4 regions of the Aneurinibacillus uraniidurans genome follow, and region 3 is predicted to be linked to each of the others. Evidence: riboswitches for the same ligand, from Rfam matches in the RefSeq annotation. Region 3 holds a riboswitch; each other region holds the start of a gene.
The links. Region 3 has a riboswitch for S-adenosylmethionine ahead of PO771_RS15425 (YezD family protein). Riboswitches for the same ligand answer to the same signal wherever they lie in the genome.
Positions count from the first base shown of each region.

Region 1 (2,202 bases), 130 kb from region 3:
CACCTCCTGTAAAATGACTTCGCCTTCACTATACCAAATCAGGAAGACAGATTCCAATTCAGGGGTGCAAAACCACTTTATAAGTTGGTAAAATAAAGATAATTATTTTTAATAAGGAGGCGTATGTATGAACGCTGAATCGTCTGAATCCAGCAAACAGGAGCAAGACCATCTGGAACGAACCATTCGGGAGCGTGATGAACGCATTACACAAATGATGCGTGAAAAACAGGAAACCCGTATGCTTCTTGCCTCCGCAGAGCAGCCGTCCTTCTGGCGCCGCCTTTTTCGTCGAGTATAAAAAAACGCACAAGAGCAGGTGTTCCGGTATGGAACGGTATGCTCTGTGCGTTTTTTTGTGTGGTATTAAAATACCGGGATAACGGAGCCTTTGTATTTCTCTTGGATGAATTTCTTCGTATCCTCGGATTTCAGCACTGCGATCAGCTTTTTGATCTCGTCACGGTTCTCATCGCCTTCTTTAACTGCGATGATGTTTGCGAATGTTTTCGCTGCTTCAGAATCTTTCTTCTCCATTGCGATCGCTTTGTCTGGCGTTAGGCCGCCTTCCATTGCATAGTTACCATTAATTACAGCGTAATCAACTTCACCAACCGCACGCGGCAGCATAGAAGCTTCCATTTCTTTAATCTGAATGTTGTTCGGATTTTCTACAATATCCTTTTGTGTCAGCTCGTTGAGTGGCTTGCCAGCTTTCAGCTTAAACCAACCTTGTGCTTCAATCAGTTTTAATGCGCGTGCACCGTTGGATACATCATTCGGAATTGCGATCACAGCGCCTTTTTTCGGTTGCTTCGCTGTTTCTTTACCAGGGTATAAGCCCATCGGCTCAAGGTGAATACCGTCTAACGCTTTAATGTGTGTACCATGCTTTTTGTTAAAATCATCGAGGTAAGGTGTTGTCTGGAAATAGTTTGCATCAATTTGCTTGTCTTCAAGCGCTTTATTCGGAAGTACATAGTCGTTAAATACGCGGATTTCCATATCCACGCCTTGTGCTTTCAGCTTGTCCTGCACGCTTTTCAAAATCTCGGCATGCGGAACTGCACTTGCCCCTACAATAATCTTCTTTGTTTCTGCTTTTTGCTGGTTACCTCCACCGCCGCATGCTGCGAGCAGGCCTACAACCAGCGCAAGAATTGCCATTACAATCCACTTCTTCATGTGCAAAAACCCCTTTTCTTTTTTTGATCGTACAAAAAACTCCCTCGCCGGCAGAAAACCGAGAGGGAGTTGGTACTAGCAACCTCATCATCTCTTATCTGCCAGGAATTTCATCCTGCTGGATTTGGCACAAAATTTTCTTATAAGCAAGAAAATCCGCTGCCGGGCTTCATTGGGCCAGTCCCTCCGCCGCTCTCGATAAGCGAGTTTTATTTAATTACTGAAAATTATATTACTTCCCTTTAAAACGTTTGTCAAATATTTTTTCAATAAAATATTATTCAGACTTTTTTATGAAAGGTCCCTGCTGGCTTACAAGCATATCATACAGCTGTTTCATCATTCCTGACGCTGTAACGCGGTGCTGTGGTACACCACGATCGATTTTATAATCTTCCACCAAAAAAGTTTGCATTCCAACTTCTTCTGCGACCATATCCTGCTGCATATCATTCCCGATCATAATACAGCGTTCAGGTGGAATGCCGATAGATTCACTGATCTCCCGGAAGTAATTCGGATTTGGCTTGCAGTAATGAGCCTCTTCAAATACCGTCACATGCACGAAATCTTCCGCAGCAAATCCTGCCCAGCGCAGGCGTTCAATAATTGAAACACCTGGAAATACCGGATTCGTAGCGACAACAACATGATACCCCTGCCGCTTCGCTTCTTCCACCACTTTTGCGGCATATGGATGCGGGCCGCAGTCTTCCTGCAATACCGGAAACTCATCCGCATAAAACTGATCGAATACTGGCCACACCGTATCATACGCCAATCCAGTCAGATCAAGAAACTTCTGTTGGAATACTTCAGCATTCGTTTTCGTGCCATCATCGTCTTGCATGACATGCTTTGTCGCTTCCCAAAGTGATGCGCCAAGCTTTTGCGGCTCGATAATATGCGCCGTATAGGCTCCGAGACGTTCTATGTATCGCTTTACGAACGCTTCCGTATCCATCGTCAGCAGTGTCCCATCTAAATCAAATAAAATTGCACGCGGCTCCGTCATCG
Region 1 is NZ_CP116902.1:3,211,701-3,213,902, forward strand. It holds gene PO771_RS16000 (DUF3967 domain-containing protein) at 128-301, shown strand; gene PO771_RS16005 (MetQ/NlpA family ABC transporter substrate-binding protein) at 367-1,185, opposite strand; SAM riboswitch class I at 1,277-1,390, opposite strand; gene PO771_RS16010 (HAD family hydrolase) at 1,463-2,200, opposite strand.
Region 1: linked by a shared signal. The riboswitch ahead of PO771_RS16005 (MetQ/NlpA family ABC transporter substrate-binding protein) and the one ahead of PO771_RS15425 (YezD family protein) in region 3 are both predicted to bind S-adenosylmethionine.

Region 2 (2,202 bases), 500 kb from region 3:
TACAAAACTGTGTCTGTATTATGTGTAATATGCAAGGGTCATGCCAATAAATAAATGTTAAAAATAATAGAAAAATAGGGACTTTTGTCGAAAATACAATTCATTTGTGCATAAATTTTAATGCAAAAATGAATCAATGCTGATTTTGTGTGAAAATATCCCATAAAAAAATCCCGGCTCAGGGCCAGGTTCGGATGATTATTTATATTGGTTACAAAAGGAGTGGAGAAGTTACGGGGAAATTTCAGCAAACACAACAAGACGTTGGGTATGTTCACGTGTTTTTTTATTAAATTTACCACTACAAGTAATTAAATTTAATTGAGCGTTGGATGAGGGCCCGAATATTCTTTCTAAAGGTGCTTTTTTGGTCATAAATGATTCTACATTTTTAACAGTAAAAACAAGCTTGTCATTTTTCCTGTTGTATAAAAAAATTTTATCACCACGTTTTAATTCCCTTAGGCGATAAAATATAGCCGGTCCTGTATAGTGGTCGAAGTGTCCCGCAATCACAGCATTGCCTGGTTCACCTGGCTTTGTCCAAGGCGTGAGAATGCCTACTTTTTCAAAGGAAGGTGGGACCCCCATTTGTCCATTTGCCAGTACGGAGACAGGTTCTACAGCAGCTTTAAGTTTAATCTGAGGTATTTCGATACGAACGGGTACAAATGCTTTTGAAGTATGGGCGTCAATCGTTGAGCAAGGAAAGAAAAAAATAGCGATCAAGAGAAGACAGGTTAGGATTCTCATGTTATTTTCCCCTCTGAATTAATAGTGCACAGTACAAAAAAGGGGGAAGCCCCCCTTTTTTTTGTTTATTCGCTTGCGCCGCCATAGCCTGTCTTAGGCAGTCCCTTAATATGCATTTTTCCATGATGCTTAGCATGCACCTTTTTATGGTGATGGTGATGTTTTGCTTTGTGCGTTGTATCAGGAGTAGCGGCGAAGGCTGGGAGCGTAAAACCGGCAACACATGCTGCTAATGTAAATGCGATTACCTTTTTCATGAATGTCACCTCAATAAATTTGTAATGTGCGTTACACCTATTAAGCTTCCCTGATGGTGAAAATCTATTTTGTTAATGTTACCCATGAAAATGCGGTTTACAAATGAACATTTTTGATTTATGATTGCTGATAATTGAAAAAATTGAATTCTCTTATCCAGAGAGGCGGAGGGACTGGCCCGATGATGCCCGGCAACCATCACATGAATGGTCTGTATAGACAATTGTGTGAACGGTGCTAATTCCTGTAGAACATACGTGTTCTAACAGATGAGAGGTAGCAGACGAGCGGACCGCTGCATCCAACACCCTTCCATCTGTGAAGGGTGTTTTTTTGTGGACTTTATTATAGAGGGGAGCAGGAACATGCATATTGAAACAGAGTTAGTGCGAGCAGGTATCGGAAGAGATCCGCAGACAGGGGCGGTTAGCCCACCGATTTATCAGGTGGCGACATTTGCTCATCCAAAGCTTGGGGAGAGCACAGGATATGATTATTCCCGAACGGCCAATCCGACCCGAACTGTTCTGGAGGATGCAGCGGCCAGATTGGAGAAGGGGGCAGTTGCTTCGGCGTTTGCTTCCGGTATGGCAGCGGTAACGGCTGTGCTACATCTGTTTGCGCCGGGTGATCATTTGATCGTAACGGAAGATTTGTACGGGGGTACGTATCGTGTGCTTCGAGAAGTGCTGAATGTGTATGGGGTGCAGGCGAGCTTTGTTGATACGAGTAACCTGAAAGAGGTTGAGGCAGCTATTCAGTCAGACACAAAAGGGATTTTTATTGAAACCCCAACCAATCCATTGATGAAAATAAGTGATATTCCCTGTGTAGTCGCGCTGGCGAAGGCACACGGGTTGTTAACGATTGTAGACAATACATTTATGACGCCGTATTTACAGAAACCGCTTGAGCTTGGTGCAGACATTGTCATTCACAGCGCTTCTAAATATCTTGGTGGACATAATGATGTGATTGCTGGTCTGGTCGTGACGAAGGATGAGAAGTTAGGTGAGCGAATTAGATTCATTCAGAATGCGATAGGAGCCATTCTTGGTCCGCAGGATTCATGGCTGTTGCTGCGCGGATTGAAAACGCTGGCGCTGCGCATGGAGCGGCAGCAGTATAATGCACAGGTGATTGCCGAGTGGCTTTGTAAACAACCGCAGATCGAGGCCGTGTATTATCCGG
Region 2 is NZ_CP116902.1:3,582,035-3,584,236, reverse strand. It holds gene PO771_RS17935 (class F sortase) at 232-753, opposite strand; gene PO771_RS17930 (hypothetical protein) at 819-1,010, opposite strand; SAM riboswitch class I at 1,161-1,287, shown strand; gene PO771_RS17925 (trans-sulfuration enzyme family protein) at 1,377-2,202, shown strand, end outside.
Region 2: linked by a shared signal. The riboswitch ahead of PO771_RS17925 (trans-sulfuration enzyme family protein) and the one ahead of PO771_RS15425 (YezD family protein) in region 3 are both predicted to bind S-adenosylmethionine.

Region 3 (2,202 bases):
GGCTGTGTACGTAAGCTACATGAATCAGGATGGGAATCAGTATGAGTTTTCGTCTGAAGTTGTACGCCGTACAAAAGATAACATTCCACTACTATTGCTTCGAAAGCCTGAATTGAAAGATATTCGTAAAATCCAACGTCGAAACTATTTGCGTGTACCTGTCATGCTAAACGTAGATTTTATGATTGAAAATACGAAGCACTCTGCTAGGTCGGTTGACATTAGTGGAGGTGGACTTTTGCTGTTATGCAAGCCTGAGATTACATTTCCAGAAGAGGCATTTTCGGTTACTATTCATCTCCCGGATCAAGATATTGCAGCTAAAGTCGAACTTGTACGCCAACCGATACCGCAAGATAACGGTCTACTGAAAGTCCCGCTGCGCTTCACACAAATTGCTGAAGGACATAGAGATAAAATTGTGCGATTCTGTTTTGCTAAACAGCTAGAAAACCGTAAACGATCGACCATGTAGAAAAAATTCAGAAAACACAGTTGACTACTTTGATTAATAGGTATTATGATAAGACTAATAAAAAATTGTATATCTAGTAAGACTCTTATCCAGAGAGGCGGAGGGACTGGCCCGATGAAGCCTCGGCAACCATTGATGATTCAAAAGGTGCTAATTCCAGCGGATGCACAATCCGATAGATAAGAGGGAGAACCGATATTTGTTTATTGCGGGCGACCTCTTATTTCGATAAGGGGTCGCTTTTTATCTTATCAGGGGGTGTGCTTATGAAGTATTTGCAGCAGGCGGATGTGTACACCAGAAGCATTCATAACTTGGAAATTCGAAAAAAGGGGGAAGGAAGAGTGGGAGAGAAGGAGCGGCAGAAGCCTGCCTGCAAGGTGGAAAAAATTCTGGATGCGTTGAAAGATCTGGAATACGGTTCGCTGGAGATTATCGTTCACGATGGCCAGGTTGTACAGATTGACCGCACAGAGAAAAAAAGATTTGCGACAGAAAAGAAAGCTCGATAACGTGTCAGGTGCTGACCGGATCACCGGAGGCCCTTAAAATTCCGCAGTTTGTTATGAACTGTCGGTTTTTTAGGGGCCTCTTTTTTTAGAAAAATACAAGGGGGATAACACAATGAAAAAATCACACAAATGGGTACATGTTCTACTGGCGAGCAGTCTCGCATTAGGCGTGGCAGGATGCTCGTCAGCCGGTGAATCAAAAGAAACGGCGCAAACGAAGACGGTTCAGCCAAAGGCGGTACAGTTGCTGAATGTTTCATATGATCCGACACGTGAGCTGTATCAGGATTATAACAAAGAATTTGCAGCTTACTGGAAGCAGAAAACGGGGCAGGATGTGACCATTAAACAATCACACGGTGGCTCAGGTAAACAGGCACGTTCCGTAATAGACGGGCTGGAAGCTGATGTTGTGACACTTGCGCTTGGCTATGATATTGATGCGCTGGAGGCAAAAGGACTGATCAAGCCGGGCTGGCAGAAAGAATTCGCCCATAACAGTGCACCAAGTACATCGACGATCGTCTTTCTCGTCCGCAAAGGAAATCCGAAGCAGATTAAGGACTGGAACGATGTGGTGAAACCGGGCATTAGCGTTATTACACCAAACCCAAAAACATCAGGGGGTGCACGCTGGAACTACCTGGCGGCCTGGGGCTATGCGCTCAAGAAAAATAATAACGATGAGGCAAAAGCGAAAGAATTTTTGGCGCAATTATTCAAGAACGTTCCGGTGCTTGATTCCGGTGCACGTGGTGCGACGACAACGTTTGTCGAGCGGGGAATCGGGGATGTACTGCTTACATGGGAGAATGATGCTCTGCTTGCTGTTAACAAACTCGGCAAAGGAAACTTTGAGATTGTATATCCGTCCGTTAGTATTCTCGCAGAGCCACCAGTAGCGATTGTAGACAAAGTAGCTGATAAGCATGGCACACAGGAAATTTCAAAAGCATATTTGGAATATTTGTATTCACCAAAAGGTCAGGAAATCGAAGCACGAAACTACTACCGTCCGCAGGATAAAACAGTAGCTGAGAAATATCGTCAGCAGTTCCCGGCTATTAAGATGTTTACGATTGATGAGATTGCTGGTGGGTGGAAGAAAGCACAGGCGAAACATTTTAGCGATGGAGCCTTATTTGATCAGATCTATAAACCGCACTAGTCAGGAGGAGAAAGGATGAAAAAGTATAGCGTGATTCCCGGCTTCTC
Region 3 is NZ_CP116902.1:3,080,835-3,083,036, reverse strand. It holds gene PO771_RS15430 (flagellar brake protein) at 1-475, shown strand, start outside; SAM riboswitch class I at 558-661, shown strand; gene PO771_RS15425 (YezD family protein) at 742-987, shown strand; gene PO771_RS15420 (sulfate ABC transporter substrate-binding protein) at 1,100-2,155, shown strand; gene cysT (sulfate ABC transporter permease subunit CysT) at 2,171-2,202, shown strand, end outside.

Region 4 (2,202 bases), 1.4 Mb from region 3:
GCTTTGATATGCTGACTCAGTTGATCGGTTGTTACTTTTTCTTTCGGAAGTTCTTCACGATTAACTACTACCGGGTTTAGCACCACATTATCCGGTGTTTTATCGCCATGAATTTTTTGTGCCGCATATCGCACTTGTACACGTCCGATGTCTTTCGGGTCTACCGCTGCTGATGTTACCCATGGACCATTCGGATTTTGGATCATCTGTAGATCTTCGTCGCTCATGTCGATGCCGTATACTTTAATGTCCGTACGTCCAGCTTGCTCGATCGCACGAGTTGCACCTTTTGCGAATTCATCCCACGCTGCCCATACTGCGGTGATCTCACCTTTGTTCGGGTATTTTTTCAGAATCGCTTCCATCTGTGCCTGTGTATCCAGTGCTGTGTTTTGTGTTGCCGCACCGAATGTGGCTACTTCTTTGATACCAGGGTTGCTAGCCATAAATTCTTTGTAAGCAGCCTGACGACGTTCCATCGGTGCGTAGCCCGCTACCCAGATTTTTACGATGTTAGCTTTGCCACCTGCATCTTTTGCGAGTTTATCCAGCGTTAATTTTGTCAGTTGCTTATCGTCTTGCTGCAGAACCGTTACGCCCGGAGCTTTAACGTCGGCATCGAATACGACAACCGGAATGTGTTTGGCAACAGCATTTTGTACCCCATTTAGCAGAGCGGCAGGTGTACCGTGGTCAATCAAAATCGCATCAAACTTCTGGTTAATGGCTGCATCCAGATTAGAAGACATACGTCCAAGATCGTTATCCGCTGCAAACACCGTTACCTGTCCGCCGAATTTTTCAGCTTCTGTTTTGACCCCACTAATGTACTGAGAAGAAAAGGTACCGAGATTTTGCTGCATAACAAGCGCGATCCGCTTTCCTGCAAGTGGCCCTGTTGCGGCTTCTTTCTTTTCACCTGTTCCGCCAGCCGGTTGTTGGCCGCATCCTGCTGCGAACGCTGCCAGTAGCGTAATCAGCAGAACGGCAATGAGTTGTTTTGTCTTTGTTACCATGCTCATACTCCCCTTTTTACTTGTGATAAATATAAAAGGCCTCTCTTTGGTACACAAAGAGAGGCCCCCACTTATAAAGCATCGGTAGCCTCTCATCTCCCAGGATTACTCCTGCAGGAATTAGCACCTTGCCTGTGCGAACACAGGCAGGTTGCCGGGCATCATCGGGCCAGTCCCTCCGCCTTCTCTCGATGAGAGTCAAAATCGAATTGCGTATGTGATTTGTTGGAACTAATCATAGCGCCTACCAAATTATTCTGTCAACAAGTTTTTTCACAAACTTTTAAAGCAGTGCTTGGAATTCTTGAGCCTGTATAAAGTGTGGCGGCGGGTATGGGAGAAGGAATGAGCAACGCGTAAAAGCGTTCATTGCTCATTCCTTCTCCCATACCGGCATAGCTTTATATAACTCAAAACCAAGCACATCTCTTGATCTTCTAGCTTTTTATTCTTTCACAAAGTAAAACGCAGAGAGAAAAAGTTTCGTTGGTAGAGGGGATGGCAAAAGAGAACGAACCCGTCCTTTTGTTTTCCCTACCCAGCTTTTTCTCCAGTAGAGCGAATCAGGATGGCAACCCCAGCGTTTATCCCCTCTGAGTTTTTACCATCCCCTCCGCCACCACCAAGCTTTTTTACTCTCACTTTTTTCACTCTCGCGTATTTTCACTCTTGACAAATAATTCGTACGACTGTTACATTTGGATTGACTTATCACGAGATGGTCGAGGGACGGGCCCGATGACACCCGGCAACCTGCTGCATGAACAGTAAGGTGCCAACTCCCGCAGAACAACGGTTCTGAAAGATAAGGATGCACACACATGTACACGTCCCTCTTTCTAACCAAGAGGGGCGTTTTTTGTTTAGAGAGGAGATTGAACTTATGTCCACATACCGTATGCTTACTGAACAAGAAGCAGTAGAATACGCGCGCAACATCCCCGGCTTGTTCCCAGCCGATGCAAAGCTTACAAGCCGTGAAATTGGGGATGGAAACCTAAACTTCGTATTCCATATCCAGGATGAGGTTTCAAACAAAAGCATTATTTTCAAGCAGGCTCTTCCGTATGCACGTGTCGTCGGAGAATCGTGGCCGCTCACACTTGACCGTGCCCGTATCGAAAGCGAAGCATTAATTCTCCAAGATGAGCTATGTCCTGGTTTCGTGCCGAAAGTGTACCACTAT
Region 4 is NZ_CP116902.1:606,340-608,541, reverse strand. It holds gene PO771_RS03130 (sugar ABC transporter substrate-binding protein) at 1-1,016, opposite strand, end outside; SAM riboswitch class I at 1,106-1,214, opposite strand; SAM riboswitch class I at 1,722-1,828, shown strand; gene mtnK (S-methyl-5-thioribose kinase) at 1,900-2,202, shown strand, end outside.
Region 4: linked by a shared signal. The riboswitch ahead of PO771_RS03130 (sugar ABC transporter substrate-binding protein) and the one ahead of PO771_RS15425 (YezD family protein) in region 3 are both predicted to bind S-adenosylmethionine.